2 linked regions of the Streptomyces venezuelae genome follow. The protein of the gene in region 1 interacts with the protein of each later gene in a pairwise test. Links are inferred from orthologs where the notes say so. Each region holds a gene or a part of one and is shown on either strand. Other genes may lie near its edges. The genes, in order: ligA and leuS.

What was found.
Region 2: the proteins of ligA (region 1) and leuS interact in binary tests that used the Escherichia coli proteins (3 or more experiments, as listed by UniProt). The link is inferred for Streptomyces venezuelae from one-to-one orthologs.

What each region holds. Positions count from the first base shown.
Region 1 is NZ_CP029189.1:5,251,615-5,257,418, forward strand. What follows is about bases 1,142-4,107. They hold ligA (NAD-dependent DNA ligase LigA), read left to right. Parts: upstream 1,142-1,506; coding sequence 1,507-3,708; downstream 3,709-4,107. Other genes in these bases: DEJ51_RS23575 (methionine synthase), read left to right, coding at 1,142-1,475; DEJ51_RS23585 (bifunctional diguanylate cyclase/phosphodiesterase), read left to right, coding at 4,096-4,107. Also shown: DEJ51_RS23570 (SDR family oxidoreductase), read left to right, coding at 1-495; more of DEJ51_RS23575, read left to right, coding at 492-1,141; more of DEJ51_RS23585, read left to right, coding at 4,108-5,804. UniProt on the Escherichia coli protein: DNA ligase that catalyzes the formation of phosphodiester linkages between 5'-phosphoryl and 3'-hydroxyl groups in double-stranded DNA using NAD as a coenzyme and as the energy source for the reaction.
Region 2 is NZ_CP029189.1:2,508,095-2,514,336, reverse strand. What follows is about bases 1,719-5,122. They hold leuS (leucine--tRNA ligase), read left to right. Parts: upstream 1,719-2,051; coding sequence 2,052-4,922; downstream 4,923-5,122. Other genes in these bases: DEJ51_RS10770 (hypothetical protein), read left to right, coding at 5,043-5,122. Outside these bases: rsfS (ribosome silencing factor), read left to right, coding at 1-296; DEJ51_RS10795 (histidine phosphatase family protein), read left to right, coding at 293-949; DEJ51_RS10785 (hypothetical protein), read left to right, coding at 1,290-1,523; more of DEJ51_RS10770, read left to right, coding at 5,123-5,786; DEJ51_RS10765 (DegV family protein), read left to right, coding at 5,875-6,242.

The sequences.
Region 1 (5,804 bases):
TCCAAGCAGGCCCTCCCGGAGCGGATCGACTCCCTGCTGCACATCGCCGGGATCGTCGACCTCGGGCCGGTCGGCGAGCTCCGGCCCAAGACCTGGCACCAGCAGCTCAACGTGAACCTGATCGCCCCCGCCGAGGTCACCCGGCTGCTGCTGCCCACCCTGCGCGCCTCCAAGGCCACCGTCGTGTTCGTGAACTCGGGCGCCGGCCTCACCGCCCACCCCGACTGGAGCGCGTACGCCGCCTCCAAGCACGGGCTCAAGGCGCTCGCCGACTCGCTGCGCGGCGAGGAGCGGGCCAACGGCATCCGCGTCACCTCCGTCTACCCGGGCCGCACCGCCAGCCCCATGCAGGCCAAGGTGCACTCGCAGGAGGGCAAGGAGTACGACCCGGCCGCCTGGATCGACCCCGAGTCCGTGGCGACCACGATCGTCATGGCCGTGGACCTGCCACGCGACGCCGAGGTCAACGACCTGAGCGTCCGGCCGGGCCGATGAGCGCCGGCGCCACCGGCGTCGGATCGCTGCCCGGCGGAGACGCCCGCGAGGCCGCGAAGACCGTCACCGGCTCCTTCGAGGAGTTCCCCTACCTCGCCGAGCTGCCCGCCCGCGGACCCGGCGCCGACATGATCGGCCGGTCCCTCGGGCTGCTGGTCGACATGTACGCCCACGTCGAGCCCAGCGGCTGGCGGATCAGCGACCGCCCGGGACGGGACACGAAGCGGGCCCGCTCCTGGCTGGGCGAGGACCTGGACGCGCTGGAGGAGTTCACCCAGGGGTACGCGGGGAAGCTCAAGGTCCAGGCCGTCGGGCCGTGGACGCTGGCCGCCGCGCTGGAACTGCACGGCGGCGAGGCCATGCTCCAGGACGCCGGAGCCTGCCGGGACCTGGCCGGATCGCTCGCCGAGGGCCTGCGCGAGCACCTGGCCGACGTGCGCAAACGCGTTCCGGGGGCGGAGGTCGTGCTGCAGCTCGACGAGCCCTCCCTGACGGCCGTACTGCTCGGCCGGGTCCGCTCGGCGAGCGGCTACCGCACCTACCGCGCCGTCGACCGGCAGGTGGTCGAGGGCGCGCTGCGCGACCTGTTCGCCGTCCACGAAGGGGAGGTCGTGGTGCACTCCTGCGCACCCGAGGTCCCCTTCGGCCTGCTCCGCAGGGCCGGCGCCACGGGGGTGTCGTTCGATTTCTCGCTGCTCACCGAGCGCGAGGACGACGCCATCGGGGAGGCGGTCGAAGGCGGCACGAAACTCTTCGCCGGAGTGGTGCCCGGCACGGACGCCCCGTTGTCGGACCCGGGCGGTAGCGTCATGGGTGTCAGGAAGCTTTGGCGCAGGCTGGGGCTGGCCCCGGGGACTCTGGCGGAGTCCGTCGTGGTCACCCCGTCGTGCGGTCTGGCGGGCGCTTCGCCCGCCTACGCCCGCGCGGTGCAGGCGCATTGCGTCAGGGCGGCGAGGTCGCTCGCCGACAACCCTGAGTGACGGTCGAGGACGGGCCACGGGAGGACACGGCATGGCAGCCGAACAGCAGGACACGGCAGTACCGGCGGCGGTGCGTGAGCAGCACCAGCTGCTGGCCGAGCAGGTCGAGGAGCACCGCTTCCGGTACTACGTGAACGACCAGCCGGTCGTCAGCGACGCCGAGTTCGACCAGCTGCTGCGCTCGCTGGAGGCGCTGGAGGAGCAGTACCCGGAGCTCCGTACGCCCGACTCGCCCACGCAGAAGGTGGCCGGGGCGTACGAGACGGACTTCGCCTCCGTCGAGCACCGGGAGCGGATGCTCTCCCTCGACAACGCCTTCGACGACGAGGAACTGTCCGCCTGGGCCGAGCGGGTGGCGCGGGACGTGAACACCTCGGACTACCACTACCTGTGCGAGCTCAAGGTGGACGGCCTCGCCGTCAACCTCACCTACGAGAACGGCCGTCTCACCCGGGCGGCCACCCGCGGCGACGGCCGCACCGGTGAGGACATCACGCCCAACGTCCGCACCATCGCCGAGATCCCGGACCGGCTGAAGGGCGACCGGATCCCGGCCCTGGTCGAGATCCGCGGCGAGGTCTACTTCCCGATGGAGAAGTTCGAGGAGCTCAACGCCCGGCTGGTGGAGGCGGAGGGCAAGCCCTTCGCCAACCCGCGCAACGCGGCGGCCGGTTCGCTGCGGCAGAAGGACCCCAAGGTCACGGCGAGCCGCCCGCTGCACATGGTCGTGCACGGCATCGGCGCCCGCGAGGGCTTCGAGATCGAGCGCCAGTCGCAGGCGTACGAGCTGCTGCACGAGTGGGGCCTGCCCACCGCGCAGCACAACAAGGTGGTCGCCACGCTCGCCGAGGTCCGTGACTTCATCCGGGACTTCGGCGTGAACCGGCACTCCGTGGAGCACGAGATCGACGGCGTGGTCGTCAAGCTCGACGAGATCGCCCTCCAGGGCCGGCTCGGCTCCACCGCGCGCGCCCCGCGCTGGGCGATCGCCTGGAAGTACGCGCCCGAAGAGGTCAACACCAAGCTGATCGACATCAAGGTCGGCGTCGGCCGCACCGGCCGGGTGACCCCGTACGCGCAGGTGGAGCCGGTGACGGTGGCGGGCTCCGAGGTGGAGTTCGCGACCCTGCACAACCAGGAGGTCGTCAAGGCCAAGGGGGTCCTCATCGGGGACACCGTCGTCCTGCGCAAGGCGGGCGACGTCATCCCCGAGATCCTCGGCCCGGTGGTGGACCTGCGCGACGGCAGCGAGCGGGAGTTCGTGATGCCGGCGCTCTGCCCCGCCTGCGGGGCGGAGCTGCGGCCCATGAAGGAGGGGGACATCGACGTCCGGTGCCCCAATGCCCGCAGCTGTCCGGCGCAGTTGCGCGAGCGGGTCGCCTATCTGGCCGGCCGGCAGTCCCTGGACATCGAGAACTTCGGCATGGTCGCGGCGGCCGCGCTGACCGGCCCGCTGGAGCCGGCCGAGCCGCCGCTGCTGGACGAGGGCGATCTCTTCGGCCTGACCATCGAGCAGCTGCTGCCCATCAAGGCGTACGTCCTCGACCCGGACAGCGGGCTGCCCAAGCGGGACCCGAAGACGGGCGAGGAGAAGATCGTCACGGTCTTCGCCAACCAGAAGGGCGAGCCGAAGAAGAACGCCCTGGCCATGCTGGAGCACATCGCCGCCGCCAAGGAGCGCCCGCTCGCCCGCATCATCAACGGCCTGTCGATCCGTCATGTCGGACCGGTCGCCGCCGAGGCCCTCGCGCGCGAGTTCCGGTCGATCGAGCGCATCGAGCAGGCCACCGAGGAGGAGCTGACCGCCACCGACGGCGTCGGCGCGATCATCGCCGCCTCGCTCAAGGAGTGGTTCGCCGTCGACTGGCACCAGGAGATCCTGCGCAAGTGGCGGGAGGCCGGGGTGCGGATGGAGGAGGAAGGTTCCGCCGAGGAGGAGGGGCCGCGGCCGCTGGAGGGGCTGACCGTCGTCGTCACCGGCACTTTGCAGAGCCACACGCGGGACGGCGCGAAGGAGGCCCTGCAGAGCCGCGGCGCCAAGGTCACCGGCTCCGTCTCGAAGAAGACCTCCTTCGTCGTGGTCGGGGACAACCCCGGCTCGAAGTACGACAAGGCGATGCAGCTGAAACTCGCCGTCCTCGACGACGCCGGGTTCGCCGTGCTGCTGGAGCAGGGTCCGGACGCGGCGCGGGCGGTCGCGCTCCCGGTGGACGGCGAGGGCGGAGCGCAGTAGTGGCGACCGGGCGAATCGCCGAGGGGGAGTAGCGAAGGCGAACGGATGCGTGGCGTGCGGCCGTACGGGCGGGCGCACGCCAGGCGCGGCGAAGGGTGGTAAACGGCCGGTACAAGGCTGGTCGCAGGGCGGTGAGCTGTCGGATCATCGGACGGGTGACAGGGGGGTCCCGGTCCAAACTCACCCGTTCGGCGGATACCGTACTGATGAGGATGGCTGGGTCGCATTCGGGCAACCACTGCCGACCGCTGCCCCTGGGAGCCTCGCGCGTCCTACTGTTGAGGGGTGCGCCTGTCGTGCACGGCCGCAGGATGCGATTCGGCCGTGGTGGCATGACATCGGGGCCATCGCGTGACATCGGCATCGCCGGCTGTGAGAGGTACGGGCATGAAACCCACCGAAAGCGCCGACCCGTCACCTGAATTCGGCGGGGAACTCCCGTCCATGCGGGCGGGCAGGGCGGGCAGGCCCGGGGTCCTGGGTGCCAGGCCTCCGGAGACCCGACCGGTCCACACCGCTGCGGGCGGGCAGGAGCGGCGCGGTGTGCTGCCCTTCCTCGTCGTGGGCCTCGCCGTCACGGTGCTCACCATCGGCATCGTCTCCGCGCTGAGCGGCCGTCATGCCCTGTTCCCCGGCGGGCCGGTCGGCTGGGCGCTGGCCCTCCTCACCGGCATCATCGTCGGCCACCTCGTCGCCCTCGGCCGCGACCGCTGGTGGGGCGGCACCGGATCGGGCGCCGCGCTCACCCTCGGCGTGCTCATCCTCTACGGATGGGTCCCCGCCGGACTGGTCTCGCTGGCCGTGGTCTCCCTGGTCGGGGCCGCGCGCCGGCACCGCTGGCGGCAGGGGCTGCTGCACGGTTCCGTGGACATCCTCGGCATCGGAGCCGGCGCCCTCGTACTCGCCGCGTTCGGCGAGGTGCCCTCCGTCGAGACCCCCTGGCCCCCGACCTCGTGGGGGCTGGAGGCGATCCCCGAGATCGTCCTCGTCGCCGTCGCCTACCTGCTCGCCACCCGGTTCCTGCTCTGGGTCGCGCTGGCCCCGCGCGGTGACGGCCTGCCCACCGTCGCCCGCACCGCCCTGCTCCGGCAGGCCTTAGTCGCGGTGGCACTGCTCGGCATCGCCCCCCTGATCTGCGTCGTCGCCGTCAGCCTGCCGGTGCTGCTGCCGCTGTTCGCCGTACCGCTGATCGCCTTGGACTCCACCCTGTGGATCGCCCGGGCGCGCGCCGAGGAACAGCTGCGGGACCCGCTGACCGGGCTGCCCAACCGGCAGTGGCTGCTGGAGCGGGCGTGGTCCGCCCTGGACGAGGCCGAACGTTCCGGCACGCGGGCCGCCCTCGTGCTCATCGACCTGGACCGCTTCCGGGCGGTCAACGACACCCTGGGACACCTGGCGGGCGACCGGCTGCTGCTCCAGATCGCCGAGCGGCTGCGCCAGGCGCTGCCCGAGGACGCCGAGGCCGCGCGCCTCGGCGGCGACGAGTTCGCGGTCCTGCTCCCCTTCGCGGACTCCACCACCAGCGCCCAGCGCATCGCCCGCAACCTGGTCGCGGAGCTCAGCTCCCCCCTCGACCTGGACGGCCTCACGCTCGTCCTGGAGGCCAGCGCGGGCCTCGCCGTCTTCCCCGACCACGCGCTCGACGCGGAGGGCCTGCTGCGGCGCGCGGACGTGGCGATGTACCAGGCGAAGCGCGACCGGACGGGCGTCGAGGTGTACGAGTCCAAGCGGGACAGCAACACCCCCGACCGCCTGGGCCTGCTCGGCGACCTCCGCAGAGCCCTCGACGCCGGCGAAGTGGAACTCCACTACCAGCCGAAGGTCCGCTTCGACGGCCAGGTCGCCGGGTTGGAAGCCCTGGTGCGCTGGGTGCACCCGGAACGCGGCAGGGTGTCCCCGGACGAGTTCATCGCGATCGCCGAGACCTCCGGGCTGATGCCGCACCTGACGGAGTACGTACTGGAGACGGCCCTCGCCCAGGTGGCGCGGTGGCGGGCCCAGGGCCTCAAGGTCCCGGTGGCGGTCAACGTGTCGCCCCGCGACGTCCACACCCCGGGTTTCGCGGGCGCGGTCGCCGCCCGACTGGCCCGCCACGG
Region 2 (6,242 bases), 2.7 Mb from region 1 along the record:
AGGTCAAGTCGATCGTCGACGAGATCGAGGAGCGCCTGCTCAAGGAGCTCGGCGCCAAGCCGGTGCGCCGTGAGGGCGACCGCGACGCCCGCTGGATCCTGCTCGACTACGTCGACATCGTCGTCCACGTCCAGCACAGCGAGGAGCGTGTCTTCTACGCGCTGGAGCGCCTGTGGAAGGACTGCCCCGAGATCGAGCTCCCCGAAGACGCCAAGCTCACCATCGGCAAGGCCGAGGAGCACGCCAAGCTGCGCGAGGCGGCGGGCGACGACGAACTGGACGGTGATCTGTTCTGAGCGCGACCACCTCGGGCAAGTCCGGCAGGAAGATCGTTCTCTGGCGGCACGGCCAGACCTCGTGGAACCTGGAGCGCCGCTTCCAGGGCTCCACGGACATCGAGCTGACCGAGACGGGTGTGGCGCAGGCGCGCCGCTCCGCCCGGCTGCTCGCCTCGCTGAAGCCGGACGCCATCGTGGCCTCCGACCTGCGGCGCGCCTCCGCCACGGCTGCCGAGCTGGCGGCCCTCACGGGGCTTTCGGTGTCGCACGACGCGGCCCTGCGCGAGACGTACGCCGGCGAATGGCAGGGCCTCACGCACGACGAGATCCTCGGGAAGTACGGCGAGCAGTACGCGGCGTGGAAGCGCGGCGAACCGGTTCGCCGCGGTGGCGGTGAGCTGGAGACCGAGGTCGCCGACCGCGCGGCGCCGGTGGTGCTGGAGCACGCCGACCGGCTGCCGCAGTCCGGCACCCTCGTCGTGGTCAGCCACGGCGGCACCATCCGGACGACGATCGGGCGTCTGCTGGGCCTGGACTCGTACAACTGGGAGGGCCTCGGCGGGCTCTCCAACTGCTGCTGGTCCGTCCTCGGCGAGGGCGCGCGCGGCTGGCGTCTGCTGGAGCACAACGCCGGCACGCTGCCGGAACCGGTGCTCGGCGACGACGACTGAGCGGTCTTCCGCCGCTCCCCGGCGGGGCTGCCACCCGGATTTCACTTTCCGGCTGGTCACAGGCTAGAGTTCTTCTTGTTCGCAGCGCAGAACACCGGAGACGGGGGGAGCGCGGCGGAGAGCGGGGCTATAGCTCAGTTGGTAGAGCGCCTGCATGGCATGCAGGAGGTCAGGAGTTCAATTCTCCTTAGCTCCACAATCAGGATCCCGTCCCCAACAGGGGGCGGGATCCTTGCTTTTGTACCCTTTGCGTTTGCTGACCTGGCCCGCACCGGCATGGCAGAATCGTGACCGCCGGAGGGGGAGACGACGGCCCGACGCGGGAGGGAGTCGCTGACGGATGGGTGCACACCGGCGCCGGTGCGACTGGTGCAACAACGGCACGCCGATCGTGCGGGACATGGACCCGGTCAACCCCGACTACCAGTACTGGTGCGAGGAATGCGCTCGGGCGCTGATCATAAAAGGCGACCCGATCGAGACGTACCGTGAGCTGGAAGGGGAGCCGATCTACGGGCGGCTGCTCGACGAGCACTGCACGCTCAAGCGGTTCTATCAGTTCGCGAGGGCGTGATAGATCGACCCAAATCGGACATGGTCTCTGGTTGGCGGAAACCGATTTTTGGACCAGGGCCATGACCGTGTAATGTTTGGGATGTCGCCAGGGGGAACCGGCAAGGGAAACCGAAGCGGCAAGCACAACAAGGGGCTATAGCTCAGTTGGTAGAGCGCCTGCATGGCATGCAGGAGGTCAGGAGTTCAATTCTCCTTAGCTCCACACTGAAGAAGCGGGCCACCCGGATCGGGTGGCCCGCTTCTCGTTGTCCCCCGCCGCCCCGTGCGTCCTCAGCCCCGTGCGTCCTCAGCCGCGTGCCGTCCGCGTCGTGTGCTGTGCCGACCGGTGGAACGGCCGAGCGTCGGAAGGGGCCGCTGCGGTACCCTGACGCCATGCGTGCCGTACGCCTTCTGCTTACCGAGCCGCGCTGATCAGTACCGACCCCCTGAGACGGTCGGACCCGGCGCGGCGCCCCCTCCTGTGCGAGGGGTTTTTTCGTTTGGGCAGGCAGAGACGGCAGAGACGATCGATGGAGCTTCAGAAATCATGAGCGAGACGAACACCCCGGCCCCCGAGGCGGCCGAGGCGCACCGCTACACGGCTGCCATGGCCGCCGACATCGAGGCACGCTGGCAGGACGCCTGGGACGCGCAGGGCACCTACGAGGCCCCGAACCCGACCGGAGACCTGGCCGGGGACCCCGCGGTGGTCGCACGGCCCAAGAAGTTCATCATGGACATGTTCCCGTACCCCTCCGGTGCGGGACTGCACGTCGGACACCCGCTCGGGTACATCGCCACCGACGTCTTCGCCCGGCACCAGCGGATGACCGGCCACAACGTCCTGCACACCCTGGGCTTCGACGCCTTCGGCCTGCCGGCCGAGCAGTACGCCGTGCAGACCGGCACGCACCCGCGCGTCTCGACCGAGGCCAACATCGAGAACATGAAGGTCCAGCTGCGCCGACTGGGCCTGGGCCACGACAAGCGCCGGTCGTTCGCCACGATCGACCCCGACTACTACAAGTGGACCCAGTGGATCTTCCTGCAGATCTACAACTCCTGGTACGACGCCGACGCGAAGAAGGCCCGCCCGATCACCGAGCTGGTCGCCGCCTTCGAGGACGGCTCCCGTGAGGTCCCCGGCGGCCGTGCCTGGTCCGAGCTGACCGCGGCCGAGCGGGCCGACCTGCTGAACGAGTACCGGCTGGCGTACTCCTCGGACGCGCCGGTGAACTGGTGCCCCGGGCTGGGCACCGTACTGGCCAACGAGGAGGTCACCGCGGACGGCCGGTCCGAGCGCGGCAACTTCCCGGTCTTCAAGTCCCGGCTGAGCCAGTGGAACATGCGGATCACCGCCTACGCCGACCGGCTGATCGACGACCTGGACGCGCTGGACTGGCCCGAGGCCATCAAGCTGCAGCAGCGGAACTGGATCGGCCGCAGCGAGGGCGCACGCGTCGACTTCGCGCTGGGCGACGAGGCCATCACCGTCTTCACCACCCGTCCGGACACCCTGTTCGGCGCCACCTACATGGTGCTGGCGCCCGAGCACCCGCTCGTCGAGAAGTTCATCCCGGCCGCCTGGCCCGAGGGCACCCACGACGTGTGGACCGGCGGGCACGCCACGCCCGCCGAGGCAGTCAGCGCCTACCGCAAGCAGGCCGCCTCCAAGTCGGACGTCGAGCGGCAGGCCGAGGCCAAGGACAAGACCGGCGTCTTCACCGGCGAGTACGCGATCAACCCGGTCAGCGGGGACAAGGTCCCGGTCTTCATCGCCGACTACGTGCTGATGGGCTACGGCACCGGCGCGATCATGGCCGTCCCGGCGCACGACAGCCGCGACTTCGAGTTCGCGCGCGCCTTCGAGCTGCCGATGCGCTGCGTCGTGGAGCCGTCGGACGGGCGCGGCACCGACCCGGCCGAGTGGGACGACGCCTTCGTCTCCTACGACGCGAAGCTGGTCAACTCGACGGGTGAGGGCATCGCCCTGGACGGCCTGGACGTCGTCGCCGCCAAGGCCGCGATCACCGACTGGCTGGCCGAGCGCGGCATCGGCGAGGGCACGGTCAACTTCCGGCTGCGCGACTGGCTGTTCAGCCGTCAGCGCTACTGGGGCGAGCCCTTCCCGATCGTCTACGACGAGGACGGCGTCGCGCACCCGCTGCCCGAGTCGATGCTGCCGCTGGAGCTGCCGGAGGTCGAGGACTACTCGCCGCGCACCTTCGAGCCGGACGACGCCGCGTCCAAGCCCGAGACCCCGCTGTCGCGCAACGGCGAGTGGGTCAACGTGGAGCTGGACCTGGGCGACGGCCGGGGCGTGCGCTCCTTCCGCCGCGAGACCAACACCATGCCCAACTGGGCCGGTTCCTGCTGGTACGAGCTGCGCTACCTGGACCCGAACAACTCATCGGCCCTGGTGGACCCGGAGATCGAGCAGTACTGGATGGGCCCGCGCGAGGGCGCCCCGCACGGCGGCGTCGACCTGTACGTGGGCGGCGCCGAACACGCGGTGCTGCACCTGCTGTACGCCCGCTTCTGGTCGAAGGTGCTGTTCGACCTGGGTCACGTCTCCTCGGCGGAGCCGTTCCACAAGCTCTTCAACCAGGGCATGATCCAGGCGTACGCGTACACCGACGCGCGCGGCGTCTACGTGCCCGCGGCCGAGGTCGAGGAGCGCGACGGCGGGTACTTCTACCAGGGCCAGCCGGTCAAGCGTGAGCACGGCAAGATGGGCAAGTCCCTGAAGAACGCCGTCACGCCGGACGAGATCTGCGAGGAGTACGGCGCGGACACGCTGCGCCTGTACGAGATGGCGATGGGCCCGCTGGACGTCTCCCGTCCGTGGGACACCCGGGCCGTGGTGGGCCAGTACCGGCTGCTGCAGCGCCTGTGGCGCAACATCGTGGACGAGGAGACGGGCGCCGTCACCGTCGTGGACGGCGAGCCGGACGAGGCCACCCTGCGTGCGCTGCACAAGGCGATCGACGGGGCCGGATCGGACCTGACCGGGCTGCGCTTCAACACCGCCATCGCGAAGATCACCGAGCTGAACAACGCGCTGACGAAGGCCGGCCGCCCGCTGGAGCGCTCGGTCGCCGAGGCCCTGGTGCTGCTGGTCGCGCCGCTGGCCCCGCACATCGCGGAGGAGCTGTGGCACCGTCTGGGTCACGGCGACTCGGTGGTCCACCAGGACTTCCCGGTCGCGGACCCGGCGTACGTCGTGGACGAGAGCGTGACGTGCGTGGTGCAGGTCAAGGGCAAGGTCAAGGCGCGGCTGGAGGTGCCGCCGACGATCTCGGACGCGGAGCTGGAGCAGCTGGCCGTGACCGATGCCGGTGTCGTCGCGGCGCTGGGCGGTGCGGAGATCCGCAAGGTGATCGTGCGCGCGCCGAAGCTGGTGAACATCGTCATCTAGGGCGTACCCCCGCATGGGGGTGATCCCGTACGGGCAGGTTGGGGGTTCGATTGGAACCCCTGGCCTGCCCGTGGCGTTTACCGTGGAGGAGAATAGCGACGCTTGGGGAAAGGGGCCGTCATGGAGGTCGCGTTGATCATCTTCGCGCTGATGCTGCTGGCTTTCGTCGGCCTCGGCGCGTACCTCACGGTCAAGGCGGTGGGAGCGGCCAAGCGAGGTGTGGAGCGCACGGTCGTGCAGGCGCGGCGCACGGTCGAGGACACCGCGCTGCGGGCCAAGAGCTTCGGCCAGGTCGGAGTGGCGGGGGCGCTGGCACAGGTGCGGCTGGACCTGCGGACCTCGATGCGCGCCACCCAGCAGGCGCTGGCCGACGGGGTCCGGGTGGACGCCTCGCTGCGGGAGTCCCTCGGGCTGTTCGAGCAGCTCAGCGCGCACGGGCACGAGCTCGACGGTGAACTGAAGCGGTTGGAGCAGGAGCCCGACCGGCAGCGCACCGCCGAGGTCCTCCCGGACCTGCGCGAGCGCGCGGCGCAGATCATCAAGGCCGCCGACTCCCTGCGGTGGGCCGCCCGTGACCGGGCCCGGCGCTTCGCGGCCGACGACCTGTCCGTCCTGTCGGAGCAGATCGAGATGGAGTCCGGCGCGCTGCGCGACTGGTCCCGCGAACCGGTGGACGACCTGGCGGCCGCGGCCGCCGAGTGGGACGCCGCCCAGGCCGCGTCGGCCGCGTCGGCAGGCCAGACGGCACCGGCCGCACCGGCGCCGAAGCCGGCCCCCACCGCTCCGCCGGCCGCCTTGAACCCGCCGACCCCGACGATGCAGTACCCGTGGCAGAAGGCCCCGCGCCCGGAGAGCGCCGGCTGACCCGACAGCCGCACACCCGGACCACGCTCCGCACCAGGTCGGGGGCCCAGGCTGCCGTCGGGCCCCCACGGGCGGTAACCTCCGGCTCATGTCCCGCCATGTCGCCATCGTCACCGATTCCACGGCCTACCTGCCCCGTCCGGCCATGGCGCGGCACGGAATCACCGCCGTCCCGCTCACCGTCGTGCTCGGGGGCGAGGCACTTGAGGAAGGCACCGAGATCTCGGCACGCAGCCTGGCGCTGGCCCTGCAGAAGCGCCGGTCGGTCACCACCTCGCGCCCGAGCACGGAGGAGTTCGTCCGGGCCTACCAGGCGGCGGCGGACGCCGGGGCGACCGGCATCGTCAGCCTGCACCTGTCCGCGGAGTTCTCCGGCACCTACGACGCCGCCGTGGTCGCCGCCAGGACCGCACCCGTGCCGGTCCGCGTCCTGGACACCGGCATGGTCGCGATGGC